One region of the Chryseobacterium sp. II3a genome, then DNA from elsewhere that is predicted to be linked to it. Evidence: riboswitches for the same ligand, from Rfam matches in the RefSeq annotation. Region 1 holds a riboswitch; each other region holds the start of a gene.
What was found. Region 1 has a riboswitch for S-adenosylmethionine ahead of AC3HD6_RS18280 (TonB-dependent receptor plug domain-containing protein). Riboswitches for the same ligand answer to the same signal wherever they lie in the genome.

Region 1 (6,914 bases):
AACTTTCCGATTTCTTCTGCCTTAATATTCCGGTGATAATTTTCATCAATGAATTTTTTTACCATTTCAGGAGTTTTTGATACAATCTTCAGGGTATTCTTTTCATTAAACTGTTCAAAGATGAGAATCAGCAGTTTGATGATTTTTGCTTCAATAAACAGCTTTTGCATGACTCCTTTTTTAGAATAGGTTAAAATTTCTTTTAAAATAATATGCATTTCCACGGTCATGTTGGGAGGAGTGGTTTTTTGAAGAAAAATGAAGTTATTGTGGACCATATTTTCCAAAATTTCTGTTCCTTCTCTGTTGATTTCTGGATTGATAAGGTGAGAGATGTATTGGTAATTGAGCTGAATATGCATATATTTAAGATTCTCTTCACCTTCAGTCCATAATTCTGCCTTGTTTTTTTGTGATGAATAATGAAGGATATACTGGTTTTTCTTAAATAAGAATTGAGTATCACAATCATGAGCCTTCAGATGAATATTCGGACTTAATAAGAACAGAAGATTGAAACTTGAAGTAGGTTCAAGTAGATATGATTTTGGAGAGCCTTCAGAAGCAGATAAATTCTGCATATTAATTTCAATATTCTCTGATCTGAAAACGAGCTCTTTTTCCTGTTGATCCCCCATACAACACATTTTTACAGCAATAGTACCACATAAATCACCTTCATAGGATAACTAAAAGGTGGGAAATGATAACCCGGAATTAATTATGGAAGGTACTTTTGCGCAAAATTAAATTAAATTTAGAATAATTAAAAATAATATTTATGATTGGAGATTTATATTTTGCAGTGCGAAACCTGGGAATAGGAATATTGCTGATGGCAGGAGGTACGTTGGGAGCTCAACAAACCTGCAATAATACGAATCCGGGAAGTAATGCTGGAGATCTGGGGTGTGTGACCTTTATTTATCGCGGACAACCAGTTACTTACACTACAGTAAGGACTATGGATGGAAATATATGGCTTCAGCAAAATCTTGGCAGTGAAAGAGTAGCAGAAGCAATGAATGATGATAAAGCTTACGGAGATTTGTTTCAATGGGGAAGATGGGATGACGGGCATCAGCTGCGATCTTCGTCTACAGTTTCTTCTCCTTCTGTGAACTCTCCGAGTGGTTTACAGAATGGGTCTTTTATTACAGGATCTCCAGCATGGTGGTCTGGTAATGGACTCACTGATAAATGGGAGGGTTCAGGTTTTTCAGAAGTGGGGGAGACCGTTGGAATTGACCCTTGTAAGGCTATAGGGGCAGGCTGGAGACTACCTACTCAGGCAAATTGGGCAGATGTTATTGATATTGCCGGAATTTATACCCCTTTAAAGGCTTATGAAGGAATTTTAAAATTACCGATGGGAGGTTTCCGAGGTTCTTCAGATGGAAGTTTTACGTCTGTAGGACAAAAAGGATATTCCTGGAGTTCTACTCCTACGGGAATTGGTGGTAAATATTTGTTTATAGGAACTACAATTGCCAATCCCTCTGCAGGAGCTTCAAGAGGGCAAGGGTCTTCAGTAAGATGTATAAAAATAGAATCAGAGCTTGGAACGTCCGATATCAGTTTGAAGAAAAATGCTGTTGAGGTTTTTCCTAATCCAGTAAAGGGAATGCTTACCATAAAAAGTACGTTCTTGATTGAAGGGGTAAAGATTATTAATACGGTAGGGCAAAGTGTATTAGCTTCATTTTCTGATAACCAGATTAATATGAATAGCTTGCCTTCAGGTTTATATATGATAGAGTTAAAATTAAAGAACGGTGAATCTGTGGTAAAGAAAATTATGAAAAATTAATTTTTTTAATAGTTGAATCAATATATCTATTAGATTTCCGTTACATACGATAGTTCATTACAATTACTTTTATTGAAAGGCTCATTGAAATTTTTTCATGGGCCTTTTTTGTGCAATGTTGATACTTGTTTGATCAAAATAGAATAAGATGATCACAGCAAAGAAAAATTAATATTATATTCGATAAAAATAAAGACATGAAAAAATTATATTCTGCTGCTTTGTTATTCATTACAATGGTTGCTTTTGGACAGATCAACTATACGATTTCTCCGAATCCGTTTAATGAAACAGATGCAATTACCCTGACAATTCCCGGCGATCAGATTGATGAATCGGCCTGGGGAGTAACTAATAATTCAATTTATATCTGGTCATGGTCCTTTGATGCCAATTATCAGAACAGCCAGGATTGTCCTACCAATGGAAGCTGGAACAATTCCAATGATCTGAATAAGCTTAATTATAATGCAGCAACAGATACCTATTCTCTTACATTAACTCCAACAGCCTTTTTTGGCAGAACCGGTATCGGAAGGTTTGGGTTTTTATTAAAGGATAAAACCGGAGCACATCAAACATCCCCTGATATCTTTGTAAATGTAGGGGTTTTGAACCTGAGTTTAACTAACCCTGCGGCCAACAGCCTTACAACAGTACCGATTGGGAGTCCGATCAATATTACCGCAACAACGAATGTAAATACTACTTTCCAGCTTAAAGCTAATGGAGTAGTAGTGAATTCTACCTCTGCTCCTTCTCAATCTTATTCCTATAGCTATACTGTTTCACAAGATGCCAGTATGGAACTGATTGCCACAGAAGGAGGTAGGTCTAAAAGTGCAACGTTTATTTTGCAAGTTCCCAGAAATGTAGTTTCTGAAGCTATTCCGGATTGGATCAGACAAGGAATAAATTACAGTCCAATAAATCCTACAAAGGTTGGGCTCGCTTTGTATGCTCCTCACAAAAACTTTGTTCATGTGATCGGAAGTTTCAATAACTGGACAGTGAATGATACTTATCTGATGAAAAGGGATACCGTCAATCCGGATCTTTACTGGATTGAGCTGAATGGATTGACACCACAGCAGCTTTATACGTTCCAGTACAGAACAAACGATTTGAGAAGGGTCGCGGACCCTTATTCTCCACAGATCTTGTCTTCTTATGATGATCCATGGATTTCATCTTCCACATATCCGAATCTTCCGGTATTTCCAGCTGGGCAGAGCTTTGAGGTTTCAACATTCAAACTGGGGCAAACTCCTTATAACTGGCAGACAGGCAATTTTCAAAGACCAGCTAAGGAAGATCTTGTGGTGTACGAGTTGCTGTTAAGAGATTTTACACAGGAAAAAAACTGGCAGTCTTTAATTAATAAAATCTCTTATTTAAAAAACTTAAAAATCAATGCCATTGAATTACTTCCTATCATGGAATTTGACGGGAATCTTTCCTGGGGATATAATACTTCTTTCCATTATGCCTTAGACAAGGCGTATGGAACTCCGGAAAAATTTAAAGAATTTGTTGATCTGTGTCATCAGAATGGGATTGCTGTCATTCTGGATGTGGCTTTTAATCATGCAACAGGACGTTCTCCTTTGGTAAGACTTTGGAATATTGATCCGGATGGTGACGGTTACGGTGATGTGGCGGCTGATAACCCTTATTTCAATCAGGTTCCGAAGCATTCATACAATGTGTTCAATGATTTTAACCATAGTAGTCCTTCAACTCAATATTACGTTGAAAGATGTCTTCAGCAATGGTTGACAGAATACCGTATTGATGGCTTCCGTTGGGATCTCACGAAAGGATTTACGCAAAACTGTTCTGAAAACGATGAGAACTGCACCAACGCTTATCAACAGGACAGAGTGGATATTATGAAGCATTATGCAGACAGACAATGGGCCCTTGATCCAAACTCTTATATGATATTCGAACACCTTGGTACGGATGCAGAAGAACAGCAATGGGCTAATTACAGAATAGCAGAAGGAAAAGGAGTGATGCTTTGGAATAAACAAACAGAGCCTTACAATCAAAATACGATGGGGTATAAAGATAACAGCAATTATGATCGGATGAATCATAGTCTTCATGGCTTTACCAATATGCATGCTGTAGGATATGGAGAAAGTCATGATGAAGAAAGACTTATGTTTAAAAACCTTGCTTACGGAGCTGTTAATGGAAGTTATAGTGTGAAGAATTTGAGTACAGCTTTAGAAAGAATGAAAACATTTGGAGCCACTTTCTTTACCATTCCCGGTCCAAAAATGATCTGGCAGTTTGGAGAGCTGGGCTATGAATTCAGTATCAACCGATGTGCTGATGGAAGTATCAGCAACGGGTGCAGAACTGATGAAAAGCCTGTAGCTTTCACATTAGGATATGACAGTGATGTTAACAGAAAAGCAGTGTATGATACATGGGCAAAGATTATTGATATCAGAAATACCCATCCGGTATTCAAATCAAAAACTTATAGTATAGAATCCAATAACCTTGCAAATGATCCTGATGGATTAATCACAAGGATTTATATATATGATACTACCATCAATGGAATGAAAAACGTAGTCGTTCTGGCGAATTATTCTACAGCTGTACAAAATGTTATTCCTTATTTTCCGTATGTTGGACAGTGGAAAAATTTGATGGATGAGACTGTTTCAAATATTGTGTCAACTACTGCACCCATTACTTTGCAGCCTGGAGAATTCAGAATTTTTGGAAACAATGCCGGATCTTTATCTACGTCTGATGTGAATGCAGCAAACAAATTATCTCTTCAGATCGCTGATAATCCGATCAAAAATGGATTTGCTAAACTGATTTTCAACAAAGCCAGGAACGGAGAAATCATCATTTTCGAAATGAGTGGTAAAAAGCTTGATGCGTTCAAACTGGATAAAGAAAATGGTACTTATGAACTGAAGATCAATTATCCATCCGGAACTTATCTGGTTCATCTGAAATCAGAAACAGGAATCGCTATTCAAAAGATGATTGTAAAATAAATAGAAAGGCAAATTGGCAATTCAGCGAATTTGCCTTTTTTCTTTATAGGGGGTAATTCGCTTTTTGCATATTTGAAAAATTAGTCTACCTTTGCACTAGATTTATCAAGAAAGGTGGAGGGATTTGGCCCAATGAAACCTTAGCAACCTGCATAATTCCTGAAATGTAAAGGTGCTAATTCCAACCCGGTGGGGGAGATAAGTGAAGTCAATATTTCTATATGAATTCCATTTCTTGAAGTCTTGTGTAGCTGCAGAATCATCTGCGGAAGAATATTTATTAATTGGCAAGAACAAAGATGAAAAAACTAAGCACAGCTGTATTATTGCTGGGGACAATATGGGTCGCTGCCCAGGAGCAGGAGGAAAAAGAAAAACAAATCGAAGACATTATCATCGTAGGAAACCGTAACGTTAAAAGAACAAAACTGGAAACACCGGTTCCTGTAGATGTGATCAATATTGATAAAGTTCAAAGATCGTCTCCGCAAATGACGGCTCAGGACCTTCTGAATTATGTAATCCCTTCATTTAATTCCGTAAGACAATCTGCTTCAGACGGAACGGAACATATTGATCCTGTTACTTTAAGAGGAATGGGACCTGATCAGGTTTTAGTATTGCTTAATGGGAAAAGAAGACATACAACCTCCCTGGTAAACTATCAGAATACGGTAGGGAATGGATCTGTAGGTACAGATTTAAGCACCATTCCTGTTATTGCTATTGAAAAAATTGAAGTGTTAAGAGATGGTGCTGCTGCACAATATGGTTCTGATGCTATTGCCGGAGTGATTAATATTATTCTAAAAAAGAATGCCGGAGCTTCCGCAAGTTTAACCTATGGATTAAGTGGAAGAAATGACGGCGATACTTACCAGGCGGGAGTTAATTATGGAACATCTCTTGGGAAAAATGATGGATTTGTCAATCTTTCATTGCAATTAAGCCACAGAGGAAAAACAACGAGAACCCAAAATCACGATCTTGATATTTTCGGAAATAATTTTGCCTACGAATTTGCAGACAATCCAGATATTGCAAGACAAAATGATGATGATGAAATAAGAAGAAGGGGATTAACAAGAGACTATTTTAATTTCCAGATTGGAGACGCGCAAATCAGACAGGGGCAATTGTTTTTCAATGCAGAATATCCTTTGGGCGATAACTTTAAGTTCTATTCTTTTGGTGGATTCAGTATTAAAGAAGGGAAAGGATATGGTTTCAGAAGACTTCCCAATGAAGATTTTAATATTGTTAAAGAAATATATCCCAACGGTTTTCAGGCAGTCCTGAATTCTCAGATTTATGATATCTCTTATGCTGTAGGAGTGAAGTATAATGTCAACAATTGGCTGATTGACCTGAGCAATACCTTTGGAAATAATACTTTCAACTATAATGTAAGCAATACCAATAATGCCTCTCTTGGGATCAAGTCTCCAACACAGTTTTATGCGGGAGCTCATAGCTTTTTGCAAAATACGGTCAATCTTGATGTTTCAAAAAAAATCAAGAACTTCAATATCGCATTCGGTGGAGAGTTCAGATTCGAACAATATCAGATCAAAGCAGGAGACGAGGCATCTTATACCCAATATGATGAAAACGGAAATATAGCAACAAAAGACTCTAAAGTCATTGGTGCGGGAGGTTCACAATCTTTTATAGGTTTTTCACCAGACAATGCCTTAAAAAAAGACAGACACGCCACTGCAGTATATGCTGATATTTCTTATGATCTGGATAAAAAGCTGAATATTGATGCCGCTGCCAGATATGAAAACTATTCAGATTTTGGGAGTACCCTGAACGGAAAGTTAGCAGTAAGATATGAGTTTATAAAAAATTATGCAATAAGAGCGGCCGTAGGAACAGGATTTAGGGCACCATCATTACAGCAGCAGTATTTTAATAACTCGTTTGCAGATATTTCTACCTCTGGTGAGGGGATTGTAAGGAAAGGAATTTTTAATAATGATAGTCAGGCTGCTCAGGTTCTGGGGTTTGATAAATTAAAGCAGGAAACATCCGTTAATGGGAGTGCAGGATTTACTTTACAGCCGGTT
Region 2 (6,914 bases), on a different contig from region 1:
ACTTTAGACATGGCGCGGATTCCGTAAGAGCTTAAGAACTCTTTTTCATCAAGCATTCTCGATAATACTTTTGTCAGCCTGTTCTTGCGAAGGATACTCATCAGGTGTTTTCTTCCCTGGCCTTCTTCATCCCAGTGAGAAACAAGTTTGGTGAGCTCAGGCTTATTTTTTAAAATCCACTCCATTCTGGTTTTGAAGTTCGGCATCTTTTCCAGAAGGCGGTGATCTACAATTTCTACAGCAAATAGAGGGATTAATCCAACAATACTTCTTAAACGTAAAGAAACGCTGTTTCCATTTCCAAGCTGAAGAACATCATAGAAAAAGCCATCTTCTTCATTCCATAGACCTTTCGTTCCTTCACCCAGATTTTCCATAGCTTCTGCGATATAAAGATAATGCTCAAAGAATTTAATGGCCATATCTTCATATACCTGGTAGTATTGGGCCAATTCCATGGCAATGCGCATCATATTCAGGGCATACATTGCCATCCAGCTTGTTCCGTCAGCTTGTTCCAGGTGTTGTCCATCCTCTAACACCATATTTCGGTCAAAGGCTCCGATGTTATCCAACCCAAGGAAACCGCCCCCGAAAATATTTTTTCCGTTTTTATCCTTTCGGTTCACCCACCAGGTAAAATTCAGAAGAAGTTTCTGGAAGACTTTTTCAAGGAATAATAAATCGGGTTTTCCATTATTTTTTTCATCAATCTTAAATACCCTGAAGCACGACCAAGCGTGTACTGGTGGATTTACATCACTCATATTCCATTCATAGGCTGGCAGCTGTCCGTTAGGGTGCATATACCATTCTTTGGTAAGGAGTAAAAGCTGTCCCTTGGCAAATTCAGCATCAATGATAGACAGAGGAACACAGTGAAAAGCGAGATCCCATGTTGCATACCAAGGATATTCCCATTTATCAGGCATGGAAATAATATCCTTATTGTGAAGATGGTTCCATTCTGTATTTCTTACATAGTTGTTAAAATTTCTCGGAGCCTCGAAATTCGGATCCCCTTTCAGCCATTTGCCAATATTGTAATGATAAAACTGCTTATTCCACAGAAGTCCTGCAAAAGCCTGTCTTTGAACATTCCTTTCGTCCTCATTGGTTGTATCATTTTGAACTTCATTATAAAATTCTTCTGCTTCAGCCTGTCTTGTGGTAAAAATCTCATCAAAATTTTCAAAAGGTTCAGCAGTGGCTTCAGGGCAAAGTCTGAATTCAAAGGTTTCACATTGTCCGGCATCAATGAGTTCATCAATTAAAAAAGAAGCTTTTGTTCCTCTTTTTTCAGGGTTTACTGTATTGCTGCGATGAATAATAAAATCATTGATCCCATCTTTGAAATAAGTGTTTTCTGCCTGTGGAGCTCCATACAGCTTTGGGGTATTGGTTTCATTTTCACAGAATACCCTTTGTATATTGTCTTTTCTTGAATAAAACTTCTTAATAGAAATACTGTCGTGCTCAATATTAATACTTCCGTCATAAGAAGCATGCATGTCAGCTTTATAGGTATTGTATCCCCATTTCCAGTTATTTCTGAACCAGACAGTAGGAGCTACTACTATGGGTGCATCTTGTTGGCTTCGGTTACAAACTGTTATTCTGACCAGAATATCATTGTGATCAGCTTTACAGTATTCAATGAAAATATCAAAATAAGCATCGTTATCAAAAATTCCGGTATCAAAAATCTCATATTCCGGTTCCTGTTTGCTGCGTTTTCCGTTTACTGCAACAAGCTCGTCATAAGGAAATTCATTGATTGGATATTTATAAACCATCTTCATATAACTATGAGTAGGTGTATTATCCAGATAATAGAAAATTTCCTTGATATCTTCACCATGGTTCCCTTGAGGATTACTCAAACCAAAGAACCGCTCCTTAACGATTTTATCTCTTTTATTCCAGAATGAAAGAGCAAAACAGAACAGCTGTTTTACATCAGAAATTCCAGCAATACCTTCTTCACCCCAACGGTAGGCATAGCTTTCTGCGTTATTATGATTGGTGTGGTTCCATGCATTCCCGTCCGGGCTATAATCTTCTCTTACATTTCCCCATTGCCGGTTGCTTACATAAGGTCCCCAGTTTTTCCATTTGGTATCTTGTAATCTTTCTTTTTCGGCGATCATATATCATCATTTTTCCATACGAAGGTAGTTTTTTTGAAAAATAATTCCAATTATTTTTGTCTGAAGAATAATTAATATACCCTTGAGATACTAGTATTTAAGGGCTTTTTTAAATATTAAATTAATTTTTTTTTGATTTTAAAAGAAAAGAACTACCTTTGCACCATTCGTTCATTCAAATATTGAAAATGTTATCAAGAAAGGTTGAGGGATTAGACCCTATGAAACCTTAGCAACCCTTTGCGCAAGCAAAGAAGGTGCTACGTTCTACCAAAATTATTTTGGACAGATAACTTACTGAAGTTCTTTTCAGCCATTTCCTGTGGCATTTTCAATTGTATTAAAATATATAATAGAATTGAAAACAGAACTAAACTATATTAATCTTTCGTATCAAACCCATTCCCAAAAGGAATACAATATCTCGTTAAGCTATGAGCTTTTCGGGAAAGACCTGTTTACAGCTCCTGTCATTTTAATCAACCATGCCCTTACCGGAAATTCGAATGTATCCGGAGAAAAAGGCTGGTGGAAACAACTGGTAGGAGAAAATCAAATCATTGATACCAATAAATATACAGTTCTGTGTTTTAATATTCCTGGAAATGGATACGATCATTTTTTAATTGAAGATTATGAAGACTTTACCCCTTCAGATATAGCCAATATCTTTCTGAAAGGGCTGGAAGCTTTACATATTACAAATCTATACGCCATTATTGGAGGCTCTTTGGGTGGGGGAATTGCATGGGAAATGTTAGCAAAACAACCAAAGCTGGCAGAAATTTTTATTCCCATTGCCTGCGATTACAGAACTCATGATTGGCTTCATGCACAATGTATGGTTCAGAAATTTTTATTGAATGATAAAGAAGAACCATTACAAAAAGCAAGAATCCATGCGATGTTGTGCTATAGAACTCCTGAATCACTTAACGACAGATTTCAAAATAAATACAATCAGGACAAGCAACGCCTGGAATCGGAAGACTGGCTGGTTTATCATGGTAACGCATTAAACGAAAGATTTAGTTTACAAGCGTATAAGCTGATGAATCATTTGCTGATGAATATCAATACTGATAAAACAGTTCTGGAGACCATAGAAGCACGAATGCACATGATCTCCGTAGATACAGATTTATTCTTCCCGGCTTCTGAAATCCGAATGTGTTTTGAGAATCTGAAAAAGAAAAAGGAGAATATCTCTTATCACGAGATCCAATCTATACACGGGCATGATGCCTTCCTAATGGAATATCAACAATTAAATAATATCATAAAAAACATTTTATAAGTAATGAAAAATGCTAAAGAAATAAAATTTTTGAAGAATAGATCAATTGTCAAATTTGAAGGAGAAGATTTCTTAGGGGAAATCGGAATTGATGGACGAATTTTTAAAGCGCTTACTTTAGCGCGTATCAGTGTGGGAGTCATTTCTCAGCAAGCTATTGAAAACGGAATCTCTATTCTGGTTCACGAAAATGATGCTGAAAAGGCAGTAGCTTGTCTGATTGATGAATTTGAAGCAGAAAGAAAATCAGGAAAAGTATCTCAAATATATAGTATCAATAATGTTTCTGTAATTGGCTTTGTAGCAGAAGACTCCAATAAGGTTTTTGCAGAACTAGCGAGAAACAATGTTTTCCCATTGCTTTTAAATCAGGTTGCCGGTGAAAATAGAGTAAACATCGTAGTAACTTCTTCACAGGATGAAAAAACAAGAAACATTATAGAATCTGAGATCTTCAAAAAACCGAAGACCGTTCATCTTGCAATTATTGGCCATGGAAATGTAGGAAAAACATTAATTCAGCAAGTCCTTGAATCTTCAGAAGAGATCAAAAGACGTAAAAAAGTAGATCTGAAAGTGGTTGCAGTAGCGAATTCAAAGAAAATAGCATTCAACAAAAAAGGATTCGATCATAATTGGTCTGATGAGGTTTTAACAGCAGAACATTCTTCAGACGTTGAGGAACTGATTAATTTTTCCAACGAAAATCAATTAGAGAATCTGATTGTAGTAGATAATACTGCAAGTAAGGATTTTGTAAAAAATTATCATGCATTAGCTGAAAATGGATTTGACCTTGTTTCTTCCAACAAAATCTTTAACACTCTTCCTATCGAAGAATATAGAAGACTAAGATATACGTTGAGTAAAAACAACAGACGTTATCTGTATGAAACCAATGTAGGAGCTGGTCTTCCGTTAATTGATACCATCAAATTATTACACCTTTCAGGAGAAAATATAACAAGAATCAAAGGAGTATTCTCTGGAACATTGAGCTATGTTTTCAACAACTTCTCTTTGAGAAATGATAAGTTTTCCACAATTATCAACGAAGCTCTTGAAAAAGGATACACAGAACCGGATCCAAGAGAAGATCTGTCAGGAAATGATGTAGCAAGAAAGCTATTGATTTTAGCAAGAGAACTAGACTTGATCAATGAATTCGAAGATATCAATATTCAGAATCTGGTTCCGGAAAGCTTACTTGAAGTTTCAAAATCTGAATTCCTTTCAAGATTAGATGAGCTGGATGAAGAATACCAGAAGATCAAGGAAAATCAGGAGCCTGGTCATGTGCTGAGATATGTAGGAGACTTACATGGAGATTTACAGAAAGACAAAGGCGAGTTGGATGTAAAATTGGTTTCTGTCCCTGCAACATCAGCTTTAGGACAGCTGAAAGGGTCAGATTCCATCTTTGAAATCTATACAGAAAGTTATGGTGAAAATCCAATTGTGATTATGGGAGCCGGAGCCGGAGCACAGGTAACAGCGAGAGGAGTATTCGGGGATATTTTAAGACTAAGTGAAACAAAATAAAATTAATGTAACAATCTAGCCATGTAACAGTTTACCAATGTTGGTTATTGTCATTCTGAGCAAATCGAAGAATCTCATTGTGAAACTGTTAGATTGATACATTGGTAAATTGACAAATTAAAACTATATGGAAAATTTCGAAACATCAGCAATAAGAACCCAGACAGAGAGATCTCAGTTTGATGAGCATTCCACACCATTATACCTTACCTCCAGCTTTATCTTTCAGGATGCTGAAGATATGAGAGCGAGCTTTGCTGAAGAAAAACCCAAAAACCTCTACAGTCGTTTCTCTAATCCGAACGTATCTGAGTTTACCGAAAAGATTGCAAAAATGGAAGGTGCAGAAGCAGGTTATGCCTTTGCAACAGGAATGGCGGCTATTTATTCAACATTTGCAGCTTTGTTAAGTGCCGGAGATCATATCGTAAGCTGTCAGTCGGTTTTCGGATCTACTCACACTTTATTCACAAAGTATTTTCCAAAATGGAATATTGAAACTACCTACTTCAAAGCAGAAGATGCAGAGAATGTAGAACAGTATATTAAACCGAATACAAAGATCTTATATCTTGAAACGCCTACCAATCCGGCAATTGAAATCCTGGATCTGGAGTTTTTCGGACAAATTGCTAAAAAGCATAACCTAATCTTTATTGTAGATAATTGTTTTGCAACACCTTATCTTCAACAGCCAATCAAATATGGTGCAGATGTTGTTGTACATTCTGCAACGAAGTTGATCGATGGACAGGGAAGAGTATTGGGAGGAATTGCAGTAGGAAAAGAAGACCTGATCAGAGAAATCTATCTTTTTGCGAGAAATACAGGACCTGCATTGTCTCCTTTTAACGCATGGGTATTATCAAAAAGTTTGGAGACATTAGCAATCCGTGTAGAAAAACACTGCGAAAATGCATTAAAGGTTGCAGAGTTTTTAGAAAGTCATCCTAATGTTGAATTGGTAAAATACCCATTCCTGAAATCCCATCCAAACTATGAAGTAGCTAAAAAACAGATGAAACTAGGAGGAAATATTGTTGCTTTTGAAATAAAAGGCGGAATAGAAGGCGGAAGAAACTTCCTGGATAAGATCCAAATGTGTTCACTTTCTGCCAACTTAGGGGATACAAGAACGATTGTTACCCATCCGGCATCTACAACCCACTCCAAACTGTCAGACGAAGAAAGAAACGAAGTAGGAATTACAGCAGGATTAGTTCGTTGTTCAGTAGGTTTAGAAAATGTAGACGACATCATCGCAGACTTAAAACAAGCCTTAGATTAATCACAAAGAGCCCCAACGGGGCGATTTAACCCAAGATAGAACGAAGTTCTATCAACCAACTATCAAATTATCATCCTCACTCAACAACTATAAAAGAGATGACAAATATAGAATCACTAAACAAAGCCCTCAAGGAACGCATCCTCGTCCTAGACGGAGCGATGGGAACCATGCTTCAGCGCTACAAGTTTGAAGAAGAAGACTATCGTGGTGAACGTTTCAAAGACTGGGAACATCCGGTAAAAGGAAATAATGACCTGCTTTCCCTTACACAGCCACAGGCGATTGAAGAAGTTCATAAGAAATACCTGGAAGCAGGAGCTGATATCATTGAAACCAATACATTCTCAGGAACTACCATTGCGATGGCAGATTATCACATGGAAGAGCTGGTATACGACCTGAACTATGAGTCTGCAAAAATTGCCAGAAAAGCGTGTGATGAATACACTGCTAAGACTCCGGATAAACCAAGATTCGTAGCAGGATCTATTGGCCCAACCAACAGAACGGCAAGTTTAAGCCCGGATGTGAATGACCCTGGTTACAGAGCCATAACGTTTGAAGAACTGAGAGTGGCTTACAAACAGCAATGTGAAGCATTATTAGACGGAGGTTCAGATATCCTGTTGGTAGA
Region 3 (6,914 bases), on a different contig from region 1:
TATAGATATTACAAAATAAAATCTAATCTCAAGAATTTACTTATTAACAAATCCCCCTCGCTGGCGCGAGCTTCTAGCTCGTGTCAAGAATAAAAATAAAACCCTCATCATTGCAAGGGTTTCGTTTTTACATTACAACTATTTTCTCTATTTTTAAAATATGAGCAAAAATCAAGAGATGTTAGAAATAAATGTTAATTTGTGATTGAGGGCACGAGCGAGACGCTCGCGCCAGCATGGGGTACAAGGATTAGAAATGGCTTCATTACCCACAACAATTCAGGCAACCTCTTTTGTAGTAGCTATCACTACATTACATGAATTTGTTCATTGGGGTAGAGCAAGTCTTACATTACCTTATAGGGGACCTCAAGGTCAAGATTATGGTAATTATTGGGAAGAAAATACTTTTGGTACTACAATTAATAAAAGCAATGCGTATGAAATGTCTGTTAAATTTAAATGGAAATTTTAGTTTTTTTTTCTTATTTCTTATTATTTTTTCATGTAATAAAGAACAAAAGTCAGAGGATATAGGAAGAGAAATAATTAATAAAAATATTATTTATTTTATTTCAAATTTATATCACTCTCCTTATAAAAATGCAAACAAACAAAAATATCCGATTTTTGTTTTAAGTAAAGTTGGCAAAAGTAATTTTTTTATTGAGAATTGTGAAAGTATAGATGAAATAGAAGGATTAAATGTAATAGAAAATTGCAAACAAGATTATTTCGATCTAATCAATGATAATGGATTTAAGATTGATGAACATACAAAGTATATTTCATTTGAGATTAAAGAACTTTCAGATGAGATTTTAGCAAAAAAAATAAAACTTGAAAATACAATAGAAAAAAATAGAAAAAGGCCATACGTTGAATTAATTTTTACAAATTTTTATATTGATCCTAAAAAAGAAAAAGCTTTTATTTTAGTAAAAGAAAATAACATTAACGAAGAAAGAAATGGAGGCAAAACAGATGTTTATTTTTTTGAACGGCGTAAAAACAAATGGGCTTACATAAAAAAACAAATACTAATAACTAGTTAAAATTCAAACAGATAAAAAAAATATCGCAAAATTCTCAAACTTTAAACCAATAAATAAAAGTAATTTTATAAGTCGGGAGACGTTAGAGAGCAGCTTTTTTTTGATGAAAGTGATGTTTGCATTTGTCAAAGTATATAAAATTTAATACAAACAGAACTTTTTTATTGACACAATGATAAATGGCTGCCTTAAAAAAATAAGGCAGCCATTTTATATAAAAAAACCACCGCAAAAGCGGTAGCTAAAAAATCAAATCTAATTATTGGACTGTGATTATAGATTGGGATTATTTTCAATCTCTTTCAGTGGAATACTGAATAAATAATAGGGACTGTTTGATACAAACGGAGTCTTATTCGGAAGATCAAACACGCTATGACCTTTTCCGTCCACTGTTTTTACTGTTCCGTTAGGGGTTGTTATCTGAACTTTGATTGGTTTTCCTTCCGCATCTACAAATGGCTTTCTTTCCACGGTTCCCTGCGTTCTGATAATATCTGAAAGCGAGAATCCTTCTCCAAACAATTCTTTTCTTCTTTCAATCAGGATTTCCTTTACCACATCATTCTGTGCCAATGATCCTGTATAAGCATCCGCATTTCTGGCTGCTCTTAATTGATTTAAAACAGCTACTGCCTGAGCTGGATTTCCATTTCTAGCCTCTGATTCTGCTTCAATCAGGTACATTTCAGCCGCTCTCATATAGACAATGTCTGCAATAAGGGTAGACTTGAACTTGAATTTAGCATACCTCAACAATCCTTCTCTTGACGGAAGACCATCCCATGAGAATAACTGAGATCTGATATCATTGGCATCAAACAGTTTTTGAAAATAAGGGTCTGCCATAAAACTGTAATAATAGCTTCCTGATGAAGATACATCCAGATAGTGGAAAGCATAACTAGCATCGGACATCTCCTGAGTCTGTGCATGTCCCCAGATCCATTCCCCATTAGCAATGTCATTAAAGCCTTCTTTATATTTTTCCGGAGTCATCAGAGCAAAACCTTCTCTTGCTGTTTTTGCCGCTGCTGCAGCCTTGCTCCACTCTCCTGTATTCAGATATACTCTTGCTAAAATCCCGTTCACAACGTTACGGTTGATCTTATCTTTTTTATTTCGTGTATAGTTCTTCAGTAAATTATCAGCATCTGTAAGATCACTTTTAATTAAAGTATAAATATCTTCCAGACTGGATTTTTTCTTTGGAACACTGCTTGTTGTTGAAGGTTCCGTATAAATAGGAACTGCTAAAGCTGATTTGTCTTTCAGATAACTGAATTGATAAAAGCTGGCAAGATTCAGATAACAGAAAGCACGCAATGTTTTTGCCTGGCCTTTTACCTGATCTTTTTTAGCTTGAGTTCCTTCTGTAGCATCAATTTTAGCAATAACATTATTCATATTATTGATGGTAGAATACAGCATGGTCCAGATAAATGACGGACGGCCTACTGTATTATTCACCATTTCCGTAAAATCGTAGGTAGATGAAAAACCATATTTATTGGTTAATACAGCTACATCGCTTCCCATCGCATCACTTGCTCTTAAAACAGTTGAATATCCGATATTCGCAAAGGTAGTTCCGTCATTGTTGAATTTTGCCCAGGTTCCGTTGATAACCGTTTCTGCACTTTCAGCAGTTTTGAAAACCTCAACGCTGGTAGCCTGATCTGTAGGAGCCGTATCCATTTCACTTTCACAGCTTGTTAGCGACCATAATCCTAGTAAAGCAAAAGATAAATATTTTAAATTTTTCATTGTTCAAATTTTAAAAGTTAGAATGTTGCCTGAAGACCAAAAGTAATCGTTCTCATCGCCGGATATCTGTAATACGTTGTTCCATCCAACGCCTGTTCAGGATCCATACCTTTATGTTTATAGAAGGTCAGAAGGTTTTCTGCCTGAACATAAATTCTGAACTTCTTCAATCCGATCGTTTCAAAATAATCTGATGGCAGCGTATATCCTAAACTCACATTCTTAAGTCTTGCATACGTTCCGGAATAAAGGAATCTTGTAGACATTGAATTCCAGTTATTGGTTTTTGTATTTAAAGCAGGAACATCTGTGTAAGGATTTTCAGGAGTCCATCTGTTCAGCATTTCCACACCCCATGCACGTCCACCAGAGTTTCCGCTGTGTAAAAGTGAAGTGTAATCTGTATCAAGAATTTTCCCACCAATCTTGAAAGTCAGTAATGCTGAAAAATCAAAATTCTTATACGTCATACTTGTACTTACTCCCCCTGTTAATTTAGGTAAAGCAGAACCCTGTAATATTTTTGTAGCCTTACCATATTCTGAGGTTGTTCCTTCCACCAAATTTCCGTTAGCATCTTTCGTAATTGTCTTCCACAATGGTTTACCATTACTTGGATCTACTCCTACCCATTCCTGAATAAAGAAATCATATACAGAACCTCCTTCATTCAGTTGCTTAGTGGATCCTACTGCAAGAGGTCCTTTTGGTAGTTTAGTAATTTTATTCGTTAGGGTGCTCAGGTTAACATCTACATTCCATTGGAAATCACTGGTTTTTATAGGTGTTGTAAACAATGAAATCTCAAACCCGGAATTCTTAATAGTTCCTACATTGGCAGGATAATCACTGATTCCTAAAGATGGAGCAACCGGTACATTAAACAGAAGATCTTTACTTTTTCTTTCAAAATACTCCACATTACCTTTAATTCTATTATTAAGGATAGCAAACTCAAGTCCTAAGTTCAAATTAAGATTGGTCTCCCATTTCAGATTTGGAGTTCCTACTTTTTCCAATGTTTTTCCAGGCTCACCGGCAAGGGCATAATCTCTATATAATTCCGGATATGCATAATACAGCGGTGAACCGTTTGGTTTCTGTAATTTATCATTTCCTTGCCCTCCATAACTTGCACGTAATGTCAATGTGTTAAAGAAATTCAGGTTTCTGATAAACTCTTCACTTGAAAGTTTCCAGGATCCTCCTACCGACCAGAATGTACCCCATCTATTTTCTTTTGAAAATCTTGAAGAACTGTCTGCCCTTGTAGATGCGGATAAGAAATATTTATTATCAAAATCATACTCTACCTTTCCAAGGAAACTTAATAAACTTAATTTATCACTGTTTCCACCAAAATTTACCAATAAAGAGGCTGCATCAGGCTCATAATAATTAGGTAATGAAAAACCTTGTCTGCTCCCTGAAATAACCTGATAATCGTATTTGTAAAATTCGTGACCTCCCAATACGTTAATATGATGTTTTCCAAATCTCTTATCATAGGTAAGAATATTACTGGTTGTATAAGAAAGTGTTCTGCTATTTAACTTTGAAACAGAACCTCCAGTCTCTTTTGATTGCCCAAGAAGTGGATTCGTATAATAATGCTCATTATAATTAACCATATCAACGGAAAAGCTTGATCTAAACTTCAATTCCGGAAGGAACGTTAATTCCGCAAATCCTTTTCCTGAGAAGTTATCGATCTTATTTTCATTTTTATCCAATGGTAAACTTGCGGCTAAGTTCTGATTCGGAAGTGCTACAGCGGGTCTGTATTTTCCAAAATCATACACTCTGTTTCCTTCTGCATCCAGTACATAAGATCCATCAGGATTTCTTTCATAATAAGGATAGAAAGACGGAACTACTCTTGCAGCCTGAATAACATTGCTAGCTTTAGAATCTGAAGAACTTGGAGCCTGTTGAATACTGTTGGTATAGCTTAAGTTTACTCCAACATTCAGCCAGCTTTTAACTTCAGAATTGAGTTTTAATCTTGTATTATATCTTTTAAATCCTGACTCAATCGCCATTCCTTTATCATCCAGATATCCTAATGAAAAGAAATAATTACTTTTTTCACTTCCACCACTGATATCAAGGTCTACCTGGTTTCTGGAAGCCACTCTTTGCAAAATGTCCCTCCAGTCATCATTCCATAAGGCTTTGGCTCCAGGTAATAATTTACCGTCAGTTCCTATAGGTTTTGGATAATTAGCTCCATAAGGATTAACTCCTAAATTAGATATAATATTATCTGTTGCCATTTGGGCTGCCTGCTGCGCAGATATTGAACCTGATTGATATCCGTTTCTCATCGCCTCCCAATATAATTGGAAATACTGATCCGTATTCACCTGTTCATAATCTTTTACCGCTCTGCCTGAGAACCCCTGGCTGATATTAAGATTTACTCTTGCTTCTCCTTTTTTACCTGACTTTGTAGTAATAATTATGATTCCATTTGCTCCTCTTGAACCATACAAAGCACTTGCTGTAGCATCTTTCAGAACACTGATAGATTCTATATCGTTAGGGCTGATTGCATTGATATTTCCGTCAAAAGGAATTCCATCCACAACATACAAAGGCTCACTGGAAGCACTTACTGAACCTACTCCTCTAATTCTGATTGTAGACGTTGCTCCAGGCTGTCCTGAAGCGCCAGTAACCTGAATTCCCGGAACCTGTCCTTCCAATGCCTTTGTTACATTGGTTACAGGTCTGTTATTGATTTTGTCACTGGAAATGGTTGCTACTGAACCGGTATAGCTGTTTCTTTTAGCCTTCCCATAGGCTACCACCACTACTTCATCAATTTCCTTTTCCTTAAGGGTATCTTTTTTAGGTTTGGAATTCTGCCCGCTTACCCCTACAACTCCTAAGAAAAATGCTGCAACTGGCGGAATCCAAACTTTAGAATTGAATAAATTTTTATTAATCATAATCAATTTTATTTATCATATATTAAAATTTTGCCCTTTACTGAAAAGTCAGCAAAGGGCATCGATAAATACGATAAACCAAATGCTTATTTTTCCTTTAAAGGCTGAATGTAACACCTTACACGAATGCAGGTTGTCAAGACTTCGTAGGGTCAGTTCCCTCCATCTTTCTTTATAAGCCGATCGAAATATGGTTGCAAAGCTATAAACTTTTAGTCTATAAAACAAGTGGACTTATAGTTTTTTAATGATAATTTTTCAAAAATTAATATAAATTTTAATTAAAACCTGCTAATATAAATAGTTATAAAAAATTATCATTTTCACAAATATGACAAATATCATTAAAAATAACCCAAACCTAGATTAATCCTAACCATACCAACTTAAATGATTTCTTGTTTAAAAATTGATAGCCTCTCTCCTATTAATAGATCAAAAAAAAGAGCTGCTTTTACAAGCAACTCTTATCACGCACATCATACTATTTTAACATTAATATAATCTTTGAATAGAAATATAAACTTCCAATGTGTTATCTGCAGTACTGGAATCTGTTGTAGTATTTCCATTCCCATTACTTACAGTAGATTTATTATCAATACGTAATACATAATATACTCTAAACCATTTATTATCCACCGTAGTTACATCAAAGGTCACAGTCTCATTTCTCGCTTGTGTAAGATAAACTCCATCATCAAATTCAGCATAATTATTTGGAAAAATTAAGAGGTTAGCTCCATGTGAGTCCCCTGTGTGAGTTGATACTTCTGAGACCCATACTTTTACATTTGACGGAGTAATATTATAAAGACGGGGCGCCATATTGGTAGTAGCATTCGTATTGTCAAAAGCTCCCGGCGCAGTTATGAAAGCATCAATCCTAAACGTCTTATTCAATACCGGCAGATCAGAAAGGAAATCACTCAACAAAAAAGAAGCTGTTTTACGTGGAATTGATCCGTGGTAATATAAAAGCTCACCTGGAGAAATTCCACCTCCTGCACCCACTGTTGCAGCGCATGTCTGTCCTCCGATACTCAATGGAAATGTCGTAGTAATAGGGCTTGTGACTGTAGGAACTCCTGATATTGTATAGCTTAGAGTTCCTGAGCCTGTATTAAAATTACCCGGT

Region 2: another riboswitch for S-adenosylmethionine. It lies ahead of AC3HD6_RS04840 (alpha/beta fold hydrolase); the one in region 1 lies ahead of AC3HD6_RS18280 (TonB-dependent receptor plug domain-containing protein).
Region 3: another riboswitch for S-adenosylmethionine. It lies ahead of AC3HD6_RS05685 (SusC/RagA family TonB-linked outer membrane protein); the one in region 1 lies ahead of AC3HD6_RS18280 (TonB-dependent receptor plug domain-containing protein).

The regions. Positions count from the first base shown of each region.
Region 1 is NZ_JBYPZJ010000008.1:177,100-184,013, reverse strand. It holds gene AC3HD6_RS18295 (helix-turn-helix transcriptional regulator) at 1-638, opposite strand, end outside; gene AC3HD6_RS18290 (T9SS type A sorting domain-containing protein) at 782-1,810, shown strand; gene AC3HD6_RS18285 (alpha-amylase family glycosyl hydrolase) at 2,008-4,842, shown strand; SAM riboswitch class I at 4,942-5,047, shown strand; gene AC3HD6_RS18280 (TonB-dependent receptor plug domain-containing protein) at 5,142-6,914, shown strand, end outside.
Region 2 is NZ_JBYPZJ010000002.1:11,743-18,656, reverse strand. It holds gene AC3HD6_RS04845 (MGH1-like glycoside hydrolase domain-containing protein) at 1-2,150, opposite strand, end outside; SAM riboswitch class I at 2,339-2,446, shown strand; gene AC3HD6_RS04840 (alpha/beta fold hydrolase) at 2,509-3,447, shown strand; gene AC3HD6_RS04835 (ACT domain-containing protein) at 3,478-4,989, shown strand; gene AC3HD6_RS04830 (O-succinylhomoserine sulfhydrylase) at 5,117-6,277, shown strand; gene AC3HD6_RS04825 (homocysteine S-methyltransferase family protein) at 6,376-6,914, shown strand, end outside.
Region 3 is NZ_JBYPZJ010000002.1:179,794-186,707, forward strand. It holds gene AC3HD6_RS05665 (hypothetical protein) at 1-19, shown strand, start outside; gene AC3HD6_RS05670 (hypothetical protein) at 206-475, shown strand; gene AC3HD6_RS05675 (hypothetical protein) at 441-1,055, shown strand; gene AC3HD6_RS05680 (RagB/SusD family nutrient uptake outer membrane protein) at 1,329-2,822, opposite strand; gene AC3HD6_RS05685 (SusC/RagA family TonB-linked outer membrane protein) at 2,840-5,776, opposite strand; SAM riboswitch class I at 5,860-5,957, opposite strand; gene AC3HD6_RS05690 (hypothetical protein) at 6,272-6,914, opposite strand, start outside.